2 regions of the Microbacterium sp. ZW T6_19 genome follow, and region 2 is predicted to be linked to the other one. Evidence: predicted binding sites of a transcription regulator. Region 2 holds the regulator's gene; the other holds the start of a gene.
The links. The regulator HrcA, encoded in region 2, represses chaperone genes, less so after heat shock. The targets are predictions, from matches to a motif close to TTNGCACTCGNNNNNNNCGAGTGCNAA.
Positions count from the first base shown of each region.

Region 1: a site for HrcA is predicted at 4,025-4,051, ahead of groES (co-chaperone GroES). Genes of this name have one in related genera too.

Region 1 is NZ_JBJDRH010000012.1:71,772-78,498, forward strand. Features, by position in the region: gene ACI3KT_RS16225 (ABC transporter ATP-binding protein) at 1-85, shown strand, start outside; gene ACI3KT_RS16230 (ABC transporter ATP-binding protein) at 82-819, shown strand; gene ACI3KT_RS16235 (ABC transporter substrate-binding protein) at 1,230-2,489, opposite strand; gene rarD (EamA family transporter RarD) at 2,634-3,566, opposite strand; gene groES (co-chaperone GroES) at 3,643-3,939, opposite strand; gene ACI3KT_RS16250 (THUMP-like domain-containing protein) at 4,076-5,356, shown strand; gene ACI3KT_RS16255 (hypothetical protein) at 5,358-6,584, opposite strand; gene ACI3KT_RS16260 (hypothetical protein) at 6,568-6,727, opposite strand, start outside.
Region 2 is NZ_JBJDRH010000007.1:235,687-242,413, reverse strand. Features, by position in the region: gene ybeY (rRNA maturation RNase YbeY) at 1-272, opposite strand, end outside; gene ACI3KT_RS12850 (PhoH family protein) at 269-1,294, opposite strand; gene ACI3KT_RS12845 (HIT domain-containing protein) at 1,332-1,679, opposite strand; gene ACI3KT_RS12840 (16S rRNA (uracil(1498)-N(3))-methyltransferase) at 1,703-2,431, opposite strand; gene dnaJ (molecular chaperone DnaJ) at 2,434-3,546, opposite strand; gene hrcA (heat-inducible transcriptional repressor HrcA) at 3,583-4,611, opposite strand; gene ACI3KT_RS12825 (carboxylesterase/lipase family protein) at 4,683-6,098, shown strand; gene hemW (radical SAM family heme chaperone HemW) at 6,095-6,727, opposite strand, start outside.

The DNA of each region.
Region 1 (6,727 bases), on a different contig from region 2:
AGCAGAGGCCGAAGCCGAACTGGCTGCGAGCTCGACTGCAGACCCGGCATCCGAGATCCACGCACCCGAGGAGGGCAAGGCATGAGCGACGACACCGTCATCGTCGAGCTGAAAGACGTCCATGCTGGCTATCTGCCGGGGGTGAACATCCTCAACGGCGCGAATCTCGTGGCCAGGCAGGGCGAGCTGATCGGCATCATCGGGCCGAACGGCGCCGGCAAGTCGACACTGCTGAAGGCGATCTTCGGCATGGTCAACGTCCGATCGGGAGAGATCACCGTGAACGGAGAGAGCATCGTCGGGCTCAAGGCCGACAAGCTCGTCCGCCGCGGCGTGGCATTCGTCCCCCAGACGAACAACGTCTTCCCCTCGCTGTCGATCGAGGAGAACCTGCAGATGGGGCTCTTCCAGAACCCGAAGATCTACGCCGAGCGGCTCGAGTTCGTGACGGGCATCTTCGCCGAGCTCGGCAAGCGCCTCAAGCAACGAGCCGGTTCGCTCTCCGGCGGTGAGCGTCAGATGGTGGCGATGTCGCGCGCGCTGATGATGGACCCGTCCGTGCTGCTGCTCGACGAGCCGTCGGCGGGGCTCTCCCCTGTCCGACAGGACGACGCGTTCATCCGCGTCTCCGACATCAACAAGGCCGGCGTCACGACGATCATGGTCGAGCAGAACGCCCGCCGCTGCCTGCAGATCTGCGACCGCGGCTACGTGCTCGATCAGGGCAAGGACGCCTACGAAGGCTCCGGCCGCGACCTGCTGAACGATCCGAAGGTCATCGGTCTGTACCTCGGCACACTGGGAACCGACGCCGCCTGAGCGCGCGGCGGACCCTCGGCCGTTGAGCGAGCGCAGCGAGACGACGCCCTCCCTCGGCCGTTGAGCGAGCGCAGCGAGACGAAACGCAGCGAGGCTCGCACGAGCTCCAGCCGTTCGTCGGAGCACGCGTTTCGTCTCGGTCGCTGGCGCTCCCTCGCTCAACGACCGGTTGCTCGTCGTTGACCGCGGCCGCGTTCCGGTTGCAGTTCACGCCGCCACCGGCATCCACCCCCGCCTTCCGGGCGCAGTTAGCGCCGTCGCCGCGCACGACAAGCGGCGCCAACTGCACCCGGAAAGCCCAGCCCCGAGCGAGAAGCGGCATCAACTGCGACCGGAACTCCGACGCGATCGCGCGGCAGGCATGACGAAGGCCCCGGATGCTCGCATCCGGGGCCTTCGCTCTGCTCACATCAGTTGGTGCGGGTGATGGTGTTGTCCGCGCCGTACTTGTAGATGCCGATGGTGGCGCCCTGAGGGTCGCCGTTCTCGTCGAACGTCACATCGCCGGAGTAGCCGTTGTAGTCGGCGACCTTTCCGTCGTTGATGATCTTCGCGCAGTCGGCGAACGTGGTGCACGCCTCACCGTCGCCAGAACCGCCCGAGACCTCTTCCATCTTGGCCGCGATGTCCGCGCCCTTGGTCGAGCCCGCAGCCAGCGAGGCCAGTGCGACGAGGACGACCGCGTCGTAGGCCTCACCCGCGTAGGTGAAATCCTTGACCTCGGCGTTGCCCTCGCCGGTCCAGTACGTCTGCAGACGCTCGGTGAAGTCGTCGGCGAGCGCCGGGCCGGCCTTCGTGCCCTGAGCTCCTTCGAGGGAGACAGGGATGTCGGTTCCGTAGTCGGACAGGTTGCCGTCGACCATGTAGAACTTGTCGGCCGAGATGCCGGCGTTCACCAGCAGCGGGGCGATGGTCTTGAACTGCTCGAACGACACGATCGCGATGGCATCCGGGTTCTGCGCCTTGATGGTCTCGACCTGGGCGTCGAACTGCGCGTCGCCGACGTTGTAAGACGCCTCGGCGACGACCTCGCCGCCGGTGCCCTCGAACGTGCTCTTGATCGCCGCGTCGAGGCCAGTGCCGTAGGCGTCGTTCTGGTAGATGATGCCGAGCGTTTTGTGGCCGTCCTCGGCGATCAGGTTGCCGAGGACCTCGCCCTGAAGCAGGTCGCTGGGGGCGGTGCGGAAGTAGAGGCCCTTGTCGTCCCAGCTGGTGAAGTCGGGCGAGGTGTTCGACGCCGAGATCTGCAGGATGCCCGCGGCGACATTGCCGTCGAGGATCAGCTTGGAGACGCCGGATGCCGCGGCGCCGACGATCGCCGACACGCCTGCGCCCTGGAGCTTGGTGATCGAGGTCTCGTACGCCTTGGTGTCGGTGTCGCCCTCGTCTTCGGCCGTCAGGTCGATCGTGATACCGGCCTTGGCGTCGTTGATCTCCTGCACTGCGAGTCCGACACCGGACTCCATGGGCGGGCCGAGGAAGGCGAGCGATCCGGTCTGCGGAAGCAGCGATCCCAGCTTGAGGGTGAGGTCGGTGGCGGGCTTGCCGCCATCGTCACCGGAATCGGACGGCGTGCTGCTCGCGCAGCCCGACATGACGAGTGCGGATGCGCTGACCAGCGCGATGCCGGCGAGGACCTTCGCTGTGCGCGAGCCCTTCAGTACGTTCATGATGCTCCCTTGCGTAACTGAGCGTGGATCGTGACCACGATCGGGTGCTCTAACCCTAGAACGCGAGGTGCGCGCGCAGGGGTCGCAAGTGTTTCGGTGCGTTAACGATCCGGTACCGGGTTTCACACGATGTGCGTCCCGGAATCAGACGAGTTCGGGGCGTTCCACTCGGCGTCCGCGGCGAGAGGCGAGCAGCATGTCGACCACGAATACGGCGATCGCGATCCACACGAGGGTGAATCCGGCCCAGCGAGCGGGCGGCATGGCTTCGCCGAGCACGACGACGCCGAGCAGGAACTGCATGATCGGGGTGATGAACTGGATCATCCCGATCAGGGTGAGATCGATCCGACGGGTGCCTGCCGCGAACAGCAGCAGCGGAACCGCGGTGGCGACGCCCGCGAACGCGAGGAGCACGGCGTGCCAGGCGCCGTTCTGCCCCATCGTGATGCCCTCAGGCGTGGTGGCGACGAGAATGAGCTGCACGACGGCGATCGGGATCAGCCAGAAGGACTCGAGGGTCAGCCCGCTGACGGCATCCACCGCTGGTCCGATCTTCTTCTTGATCAACCCGTACACCCCGAACGACGCCGTGAGCGACAGGGCGATCCACGGAAACGACCCGTAGACGACGATGATCACCACGACGGCTATAGCGGCGATGCCGATCGCGACCCACTGTGCGACCCGTATGCGCTCACGCAGCACGAACACGCCGAGGAGCACGGTGGTGATCGGGTTGATGAAGTAACCGAGACTCGTCTCGACGACCTGATCGTTGAGAGTACCGATCACGAAGACTTGCCAGTTCACGTAGATCAGCACGCCCGCGAGCGCGGTGAGGGCGAGAAGCTGGGGCCGGCGGATGATCGCGCCGAGCGCCTTCCACCCGCGGGTGACCGTGAGCAGGACCACGCAGAACACCAGCGAGAGCACGACTCGCCATGCGACGAGCTCCCAGGGTCCGGTCGGCGTCAGAAGCAGGAAGTACAGCGGCAGCAGACCCCAGAGGAGGTATGCGGCGATCGCGTACAGTGCCCCCGTGGTCCGGGTGGCGCTGGTCGCTTCTGAGGTCACCACGCAACCCTATGCCCGGGCAACGAAGAAGGCTCGGATGCCGAAGCATCCGAGCCTTCTCGTCTTGTACGCCGTATCAGCGGACGACGACAGCCAGCACGTCGCGAGCCGACAGGACGAGGAACTCGTCTGCGCCGAACTTCACCTCGGTGCCGCCGTACTTGCTGTAGAGCACACGGTCGCCCACGGCGACGTCGAGCGGGACGCGGTTGCCATTGTCATCGATGCGGCCGGGGCCCACGGCCACGACCTCGCCCTCCTGGGGCTTCTCCTTGGCGGTGTCAGGGATGACCAGGCCACTCGCGGTGGTCTGCTCGGCCTCGACCTGCTTGATGACGATGCGGTCCTCGAGCGGCTTGATGGAAACCGACACGGTCTACCTCTTCTTTCTTGACGATGACACGAAAGACTCGTTCGCACTCTCAACCCGAGAGTGCTAATCCAGTCTAGGCGGTCGGCTGGCACTCACGCAATGCGAGTGCCAGCCACCCGCCGCCTAAGCTGAGCAGGTGGAGATGTCCGAGCTGCGCGCCCTGCTCACCCCCGACGGTCTGGAGCTGCTCGACGCCCTGGGCCCGATCGAGTCGACGGGCGAGGTCGCGAAAGCGGTGTCGCGGCTTCGCGCCGCCGGGCACTCGCCTGATCTGGTGTCGGCGGTCGTCGGTCAGGCGCATCTGCGCGCGAAGGCGACCGCGAAGTTCGGCGAGTTCGCCCAGCGGATGCTGTTCACCCGCGCGGGCCTCGAGCAGGCCACGAGGCTCGGAGTCGGCGCCCGCCACGCCCAGCGACTCCGCGCGGCCGGCATCACGGCGGTGGCCGACCTCGGGTGCGGCATCGGAGGAGATGCGCTCGCGTTCGCGGGGGCGGGCCTCGAGGTGCTCGCCGTCGACGCCGACGAGGTCACCGCGGCCATCGCCGCCTACAACCTCGCCCCGTTCGACTCGGAGGTGCGTCACGGCACGGCCGAAGACGCGTACGCCGCGCTCGGAGATGTTCCCCTCCCTCGGTCGGATTCTCCGGATTCCGCCGAGGCAGGCGCACAAGACCGAGGGAAGCGCGCGGCACAGAGCGGTGCTCGAGCGATCTGGATGGATCCGGCCCGCCGCACCTCGGGGCACAGCGAGACTCGTCGCGTCTCAGCCGACGACTACTCCCCCTCGCTCGACTGGGCGTTCGACGTGGCCTCGCAGGTTCCGACCGGCATCAAACTCGGCCCCGCGCACGACCGCGATGCGCTCCCCGCCGACTGCGAAGCTCAGTGGGTGAGCGCCGATGGCAGCGTGGTCGAGCTCGTCGTCTGGACGGGCGTCCTCGCGCGCCCCGGCATCCGTCGCTCCGCCCTGGTCATCCGGGGCGACCGCTCGTACGAACTCACCTCTGGCGCCGACGCCGACGACGCACCTGTACGCGAGCTCGGCGCGTACCTGCACGAGCCCGACGGAGCCGTGATCCGCGCCCGCCTGATCGGCGACGTCGCCCGGAGCCTCGACGCGGGCATGCTCGACGAGCACATCGCCTATCTCACGTCGGATGCCGCGTTCACGAGCCCCTTCGTGCAGTCCTTCCGTGTACGCGAGACGATGCCGGCGAATCCAAAGGCGATCAGCGACGCGCTCAAGCGCCACGACATCGGCACGATCGAGATCAAGAAGCGCGGCATGGATGTCGATCCGGCGGCGTTCCGCAAGAAGCTCACCCTCAAGGGCGCCGAGACGGCGACGCTCATCCTCACGCGCGTGGGCTCCCGGAGGCTCGCGATCCTCGCCGATCGGGTGCCCGCCGCGTCGTAGGTCATCCGTCGGGGTCTGTCACCTCGATCGGGTCGCCGGTCTCGGTATCGATCACGATCGTCGACGCGCCGCCGGCGTTCTCGGTGATCGTCAGATAGGGCGTTCCCCAGTTCGTGAACTGTGCGGACACTTCGATGCGCCCGTTCTCGTCTTCGGCCGTGAGGGTGAGCCCGTCTTGGAGGGTGTCGGAATCGAGGCCGCAGGCGGTCGCACCGAGTGCGTCGACGATGAGGCAGCGCTCGTTCTGGTCGGAGTCCGTGAAGCGGTAGGCGATCCAGGCCGGCTGCTCGCGGACGTACCCGACGAGCGAGACGCCCGCGAGGTACCCTTCGTCGATGAGCGCCTGCGCGCGCGTGCGCTCGTCCCCCTCGAACTGGTCGAGCATCGAGGCGTCGTTGTCCCAGCGCTGGATGGCGACCATAGGCTCTCCCGCGGTCGAGAGCATCCCGTAGGCGTTGATCGAGGCTCCGAAATCGCCCTCGGCCGCGTCCTCCTCTGGCGGGAGGGAGATGGTGGCGTTCAGGCCGTAGGCGAGGTTGACGTCGTCGGCCCGCGCGCATCCGATCTGACTCTGTCCGGCGGCCTCGAGCACGAGGCAGTTCTGATCGCCGTCGCTCTGTGTGCCGAACCACACCAGCGCATCGTCGTCTCGCGCGACCGCGCGCAACGTGCCCTCATCGAACTCGTACTTCTCGTCGAGTTCGAGCTTGTGCTGCACCTCGTCTTCCGTCAGGGCGACGGCATCACGCACGCGGGGTGCGAACAGCGCCCAGCCTGCCCCGAGCCCGAAGATGAGCAGAAGAGCGGATGCCGCGGCCACGGCCTTCCAGTGACGGCGGAGGGTCGGGCGCCAGGAGAGTTCTTCGGTCGTCGGGCGAGCGCCGCGAGACGTGGATTCCGATGGCTCCTCGGCTGCCTCGCGAGCGTCGGTCGTCGAGCGCGCCGCAGTCGAGTCGAAGAGCCGAGACGAGACGTCTGTTCCCTGAGGCCGAGAGATGAGAACGTGTTTCGCCTCGGTCGCTTCGCTCCCACGCTCAACCGCCGGGAGCTCGTCGGTCGATGAACGAGGGTCGGGCCTCGAGTGCGCATCGGGCGAGTCGACTCGCGGAGGCTCAGGCTGCTCCAGCTCACGCAGACGCGCCGCCTCGGCATCCGTCAGTCCGCCTCCTCGGCCATAGGCCTTGTGCTGCAGCGCGCGCAGCTCGTCGGGCTCAGGAATCGGCGTCATCGGAACTCCTCGTGATCAGCGAATGCGAGGTCAGCGCCGCCGGATCGCCTTCGGCGTCGAACAGGATCTGCGCCTCGACCAGCCCCTCTCCGCCATCGACCTCTCGCCTCAGGCTGGTCTGGAGGCCTCGCATGATCGCCACA
Region 2 (6,727 bases):
GGGCACAGCACGATGTCGCCGAGCAGACCGGGGGCCGTCGGACGGTCCTCCGTACCCGGGCGCAGCTCGTCCATCGGGAAGCTCAGGACATCGGTCGGGCCCGGCTCGTCCATCCACTGCACGTGCAGGGCTTCCATCGCGCCCTCGTCGACGAGCACGATCGCCACTTCGGCGTCGGGGCTGACGTGCAGCTGGGCGAGGTTGAAGTCGGTCAGCCGCTGCAGCACGGTCTCGTCGACATCGATCGCCGACTCGTTGTTGATCTCGATCATGAGAGTCCTCGTTTCGGCATCCGGTCTCTGGGGCCGGGGCGCTGTGCGCCCCGGCGATCGGCGCGGTTGGCGAACTCGGCCGCCTGCTCGCGCTCGAAGCGCTGCGCCGTGCGCTTCTCGTCGTACTCGCTGTACGCGTCGACGATGCGTCCGACGAGCGAATGACGCACGACGTCCTCACTCGTCAGCCGGGAGAAGTGGATGTCGTCGATGTCGTTCAGCACGCGGGTCACCAGGCGGAGCCCGGAGGATCCCTGGGGCAGGTCGACCTGGGTGATGTCGCCGGTGACGACCATCTTCGTGCCGAAGCCCAGACGGGTGAGGAACATCTTCATCTGCTCGGGCGTGGTGTTCTGCGCCTCGTCGAGCACGACGAAGGAGTCGTTCAGCGTGCGCCCGCGCATGTAGGCGAGGGGGGCGACCTCGATCGTCCCCGTGGCCATCAGCCGCGGCACGATCTCGGGATCCATCATCTCGTTGAGCGCGTCGTACAGCGGCCGCAGGTAGGGATCGATCTTGTCGGTCAGCGTGCCGGGGAGGAATCCGAGTCGCTCGCCCGCCTCGACGGCGGGACGCGTGAGGATGATGCGCGTGACCTCTTTGCGCTGCAGCGCCTGCACGGCCTTCGCCATGGCGAGGTACGTCTTGCCGGTGCCGGCGGGGCCGATCCCGAACACGATCGTGTTCTCCTCGATCGCGTCGACGTACTCCTTCTGACCCGGGGTCTTCGGTCGGATCACCTTGCCCCGCGTGGACAGGATCGCCTCGCCGAGCACTTCGCTCGGCCGGGGGCCGCCGTCTCTACGCAGCATCTGCGCCGAGCTCGTGACATCGCTGGGCGCCAGGTCGTGCCCGTTCCTGGTCATGGTGAGCAGCTCGTCGACCAGTCGTCGGGCCGCGGCGACCGCTGCCGCCTCGCCCGTCAAGGTGATCTCGTTGCCACGTACGAGCACCTGCACGTCGGGATGCTCCTTCTCGAGCATCCGCAGCAGCCGATCCTGCGGACCGAGCAGCTGGACCATGGCCACGCCGTCGGCGTAGATCCGTTCAGTGGTGTCGTCAGAAGCCAACGAGCTTGTTCTCCTCGAAGTTGCCGAGCACATGGGCGTGCACGTGGAAGACGGACTGGGCGGCACTGGCGCCCTTGTTGAAGATCAGCCGGTACTCGCCGTTGGCGTGCTCGTCGGCCAGTCGCTGGGCGACCGTCACCATCTCGGCGAGCAGTTCGGGGTCACCGGCTGCGAGCTCGGTGACATCTCGATAGTCCTCTGTCTTCGGAATGATCAGGACGTGCAGCGGAGCCTGCGGGTTGATGTCGCGGATCGCGAAGATGCGCTCGGTCTCCAGCAGGATCTCGCCGGGGATGTCGCCGGTGAGTATGCGCGTGAAGATCGAAGGCTCGCTCATGGTCCCAGTCTAGTGAGCGCAGCTCACCAGCGGCCGAGCAGCGCGGACAGCACGGCGATCGCCGCCGGACCCGCAGTCGAGGTGCGCAGCACGGTGTCGCCGAGCAGCACACGCTCGGCACCGGCATCCGCGAGCCGATCGAGCTCCTCCGGGGCGATGCCGCCCTCCGGGCCCACCACGAGCACCAGGTCGCGCCCGTCCGGTTCGAGTTCCGAGAGGCGGACGGATGCCGTCGGATCGAGCAGCAGCACTCGGTGCGTCTCGGTCCGCTCCATGAGCTGGGCGGTGGAGACGGGCGGAGTCACTTCCGGCACCCAGGCCCGATGCGCCTGCTTCGCGGCCTCGCGCACGATCGTCGCCCAGCGCTCGCGACCCTTCGCCGCCTTCGGCCCTTCCCAGCGCGACACGCTGCGCGCCGCCTGCCAGGGCACGATCTCGTCGATGCCGAGCTCGCACGCGGCCTGCACCGCCAGTTCGTCGCGATCGCCTTTCGCCAGGGCCTGCGCGAGCACGAGACGCGGCTCCGGCATCGCGTGCACGACACGCTGCGCGATGCGCACGTCCACGCGGGACGGTGCGACCTCCTCGGCGACACCCGTGAGCCAGACTCCTCGCCCGTCTCCCACGGTGACGGCTTCTCCGACCCGCAGACGCCTGACCACGGCGGCGTGCTTGGCCTCGGCGCCTGTCAGCGACACGATGTCGCCGGCATCGGAGTCGGTCGACGACTCGACCAGGAAGTGCAGCGTCATCGTCAGTGCGAACGGAAGCGGTCGCGGAGCTTCGAGAACAGCCCCTGCTGGAACTGCGCCAGCTGAGGGGCGGGCGCCTTCGTCTTCTTCGCGAAGTCCTCGATGAGCTTGCGCTGCGCAGCGTCGATCCTGGTCGGCGTGACGACCTGCACACCGACGCGGAGATCGCCGCGCTGCGTGCCGCGCAGGGGGGTGATGCCGCGGCCCTTGATCGTGAGCACGTCGCCGGATTGCACTCCGGAGCGGATCTCGAGGTCGACCTCGCCGTCGAGACCCTGAATCGTGGTCTCGGTGCCGAGGATCGCATCGGTCATCGACACCTCGAGCGTCGCCAGCAGATCGTCGCCGTCGCGGCTGAACGCGGGGTGGGGGTTCACGGTCACCTCGACGTAGAGGTCACCGTTGGGGCCGCCGGCCTTGCCGACCTCGCCGGAGCCCGGGAGCTGCAGCCGCAGCCCCGTCTCGACGCCGGCCGGGATGTCGAGCGACACCGTGCGGCGCGAACGCACACGACCCTGCCCTGCACAGGTGCCGCAGGGGTACGGGATCGTCGTTCCGTAGCCCTCGCAGGAACCGCAGGGCTGGGAGGTGACGACGTTGCCCAGAAGACTCCGAACCTGCCGCTGGACGTGGCCCGAGCCGCCGCAGATGTCGCAGGTGACGGGCGAGGTGCCCTCCTGGCAGCACGATCCCTGACACGTCTCGCAGAGCACTGCCGTGTCGACCTCGATGTCGCGATGAGCGCCGAAGACGACGTCGTCGAGTTCGAGGGTCACGCGCACCAGCGCGTCCTGGCCGCGCTCGCGACGCGATCGCGGCCGGGCGCGTCCGCCGCCCTGTGATGCTCCGAAGAACGTCTCGAAGATGTCGCCGAATCCGCCGAACCCGCCGAAGTTCGCCGAGGCCCCATCACCGCCGCCCATGTCGTAGCGTCGGCGCGAGTCCTCGTCGCTCAGCACGTCATAGGCGTGCGTGACGAGCTTGAACTGCTCTGCCGCGTCATCGCCCGGGTTCACATCGGGGTGCAGCTGACGCGCGAGCCGCCGATAGGCCTTCTTGATCTCATCGAGGGAAGCGTCCCGGGACACCCCGAGAACCTCATAGTGGTCCGCCACGATCGCCTTTCTGCGTGTGTCTTCGTGCGCGCCGCGTCAGCGGCCCGCCTCGTCTTCGTCGAGCATCCGCGACAGATAGCGGGCCACGGCCCGTGCCGCCGCGAGGTTGCTCGGATAGTCCATGCGCGTGGGCCCCATCACGCCGACCCGCGCCGTGCCGCCGGGGGCGGCGTAGTCGCTGGCCACGATCGACGCCTCACCGAGTCCGAACGGCGCGTTCTCGGTGCCGATGCTGGCCGACAGCCCATGGGCATCGGCCTCCATCTCGCTCATCAGTCTCAGGAGCGTCACCTGCTCCTCGATCGCCTCGAGGAGAGGATGGATGCTGCCGCGGAAGTCCTGCCCGCGGCGGGCGAGCGTCGCCGCTCCTGCCATCACCAGCCGCTCCTGACGGAACTCCCCCAGCTCATCGATCACGACGCTCGACAGTGTGCGCAGCACGGCGTCCTTCGTCATGTCGTCGTCGAGGAGCCCTTGCAGACGCTCGGCGGCCTCGCTCACCGCCCGCCCCGTGATCATGGCCGACAGACGCGCGCGCAGCACGGCCAGATCCGACTCGTCCACCATCTCCGGCAACGCCGTGACCCGCTGCGAGACCCCGCCGGCGTCGGTCACCAGAACGATCAGCATGCGGTTCGGAGCGAGCAGCACCAGTTCGAGGTGCGTGACGTGGGCCCGCGCGAAGGAGGGATACTGCGCGAGCGCCACCTGGCCGGTGAGCTGGGTGAGCACACGAACGGTGCGGGCCATCAGGTCGTCGAGATCGGCGGGGTCCGTGAGGAAGGACTCGATCGCGGTACGCTGCGCCACCGTGAGCGGGCGCAGCTGTGCCAGGTGGTTGACGAAGACGCGGTAGCCCTTGTCCGTGGGCACACGCCCGGAGGACGTGTGCGGTGCGGTGATCAGCTCCTCGTCTTCGAGCAGCGCCATGTCGTTGCGGATCGTCGCCGCGGAGACTCCGAAGGAATATCGATTCACGATCGAACGGCTGCCGACGGGTTCGTGCGTCTCGACGTAGTCCTGCACGATCGCCCGGAGCACCTGAAGGCCTCGTTCACTGACCATCGCATCCCTCCCGTCTGGCACTCTGACACCTAGAGTGCCAATCCTAACGCGTACACCTTAGGATGGCGCTCATGCCAGCGCCGTGCACAGTCTCCCTCTCATCCGGCGCGGTCCGGGGAACGGCCGAGGCGGGCATCCGCCGCTTCCTCGGCATCCCGTACGCGGCCGCGCCGTTCGGCGACAACCGATTCCGCGCGCCTCAACCCGTGCAGTCGTGGAAGGACGAACGGGACGCCACGGCATTCGGGGCGACCTCGCCGCAGCTCCCCTACCCCGGCGCGATCGGCGAGCTGCTCGGGTCCGTGCGCATCGAAGGCGACGAGATCCTCACCGCGAACGTGTGGGCGCCGACCGATGCGTCGGCTGCTCCGGTGCTGCTGTGGATCCACGGCGGCGCGCTGGAGCGGGGCGCATCCGCCATCCCGCTGTACGACGGCGAGGCGTTCGCGCGCGCCGGCATCGTCTTCGTGTCGATCAACTACCGCCTGGGCTCCGAAGGCTTCTCGGTCCTCGAAGGCGCACCCCGCAACCTCGGGCTGCAGGATGCCGCAGCCGCTCTGGAGTGGGTGCATGCGGAGATCGGCGCCTTCGGCGGTGACCCCGGGCAGATCACCGCGATGGGCGAATCGGCCGGAGGCGCCATCGTGGCGGGCCTGCTCGCACGCCCCTCTTCGCGCGCCCTGATCGCACGCGCGATCATCGAGTCGGGTCCGCTCGAGGCGCAGAGCGCCGGCCGAGCAGGTCGCGTCACCGCGCAATTGGCCAAGCGTCTCGGGATCGCCGCCGACCGCCGTTCCTTCGCCGGCGTCGCACCGGATCAGCTGCTGGAAGCGCGTCGCGACCAGGCCGCCGGCTCGTCGCCTCTCGGTGGAGCCCCAGGCTTCCAGTTCGCGATCGATCCGGAGAGCCTGCCCCATTCGCCGCACGAGGTGCTGGGCGAGATCGACACGCCTCTGCTGATCGGCAGCAACACCGACGAGTACCGACTGTGGTTCGCTCCCGCAGCGCTCGCCGCCATCCGTCCAGTGAAGCTGCTGCTGGCATGCCTGGCCCTGCGCATCCCCCGGCGCGCCGTCGCGGCCTATCGGGCGGAGTTCCCTGGCGCGTCCACCGGGGAGATCTTCGGTCAGCTCGCGACCGACATCATGCTGCGCGCGCCGCTCAGCCGCGTCGCCCGCGCGCGCACGGCTCCGACCCACGTGTACGAGTTCGCGTGGCGGAGCCCTGTGCGCGATCTGCGTGCGGCGCATGCCCTCGAACTCGGCTTCGTCTTCGACCGGCTCGCCGACGAGGAAGCGCAGCGGCTGGCGGGCCCAGATGCTCCTCGCGAGCTCGCGACCGAGATGCACGCGTCGTGGATCTCGTTCGTGAAGACGGGAGACCCCGGCTGGCCCGTGTACGGCCCCGATCGGCTGACACGGCTCTTCGACACCATCAGCACCACGGTCCCCCAGCGGCGGACGACCGCCATGGACCTGCTCCCCTAGTCGGTCAGCTCGCGCACCACGGCGTCTGCGAGAAGTCGACCCCGCAGGGTCAGGCGCACTCTGCCGTGCACCGCGGCTGCCGGGTCGACCAGACCGTCGGCGATCAGCCCGGCGACCCGAGCGCGGTTCGCCGCGGGCAGATCGGCGACCGCGATGCCCTCGGCGAGCCGGCTCAGCAGCAGCACCCGCTCCAGCATCCGAGCCTCGTCATCCGGACGCTCGGTGCCCGCGGCCGGAGACTCGAAAGCGGCGAGACGCTGCGCATAGGCCGCCGGGTGCTTGACGTTCCACCAGCGGAGCCCCGCGACGTGACTGTGGGCGCCCGGCCCGAAACCCCACCAGTCGCTCCCCCGCCAGTAGGCCAGGTTGTGACGGGAACGATTGTCGTGCTGGGTCCCCGAGGTCGTCGAAGGGCGCGCCCAGTTGCTCACCTCGTACCATTCGAAGCCGGCTGCGGCGAGCCGGGAGTCGGCGAGCTCGTACATGTCGGCCTGGAGATCGTCATCGGGCGTCGGCACGTCGCCCCGGCGGATCTGCCGCGCCAGTTTGGTACCGTCTTCGATGATCAGCGCGTAGGCGGAGATGTGGTCGGAGTCGAGCGCGAGCGCCGCGTCCAGCGACCGCTCCCA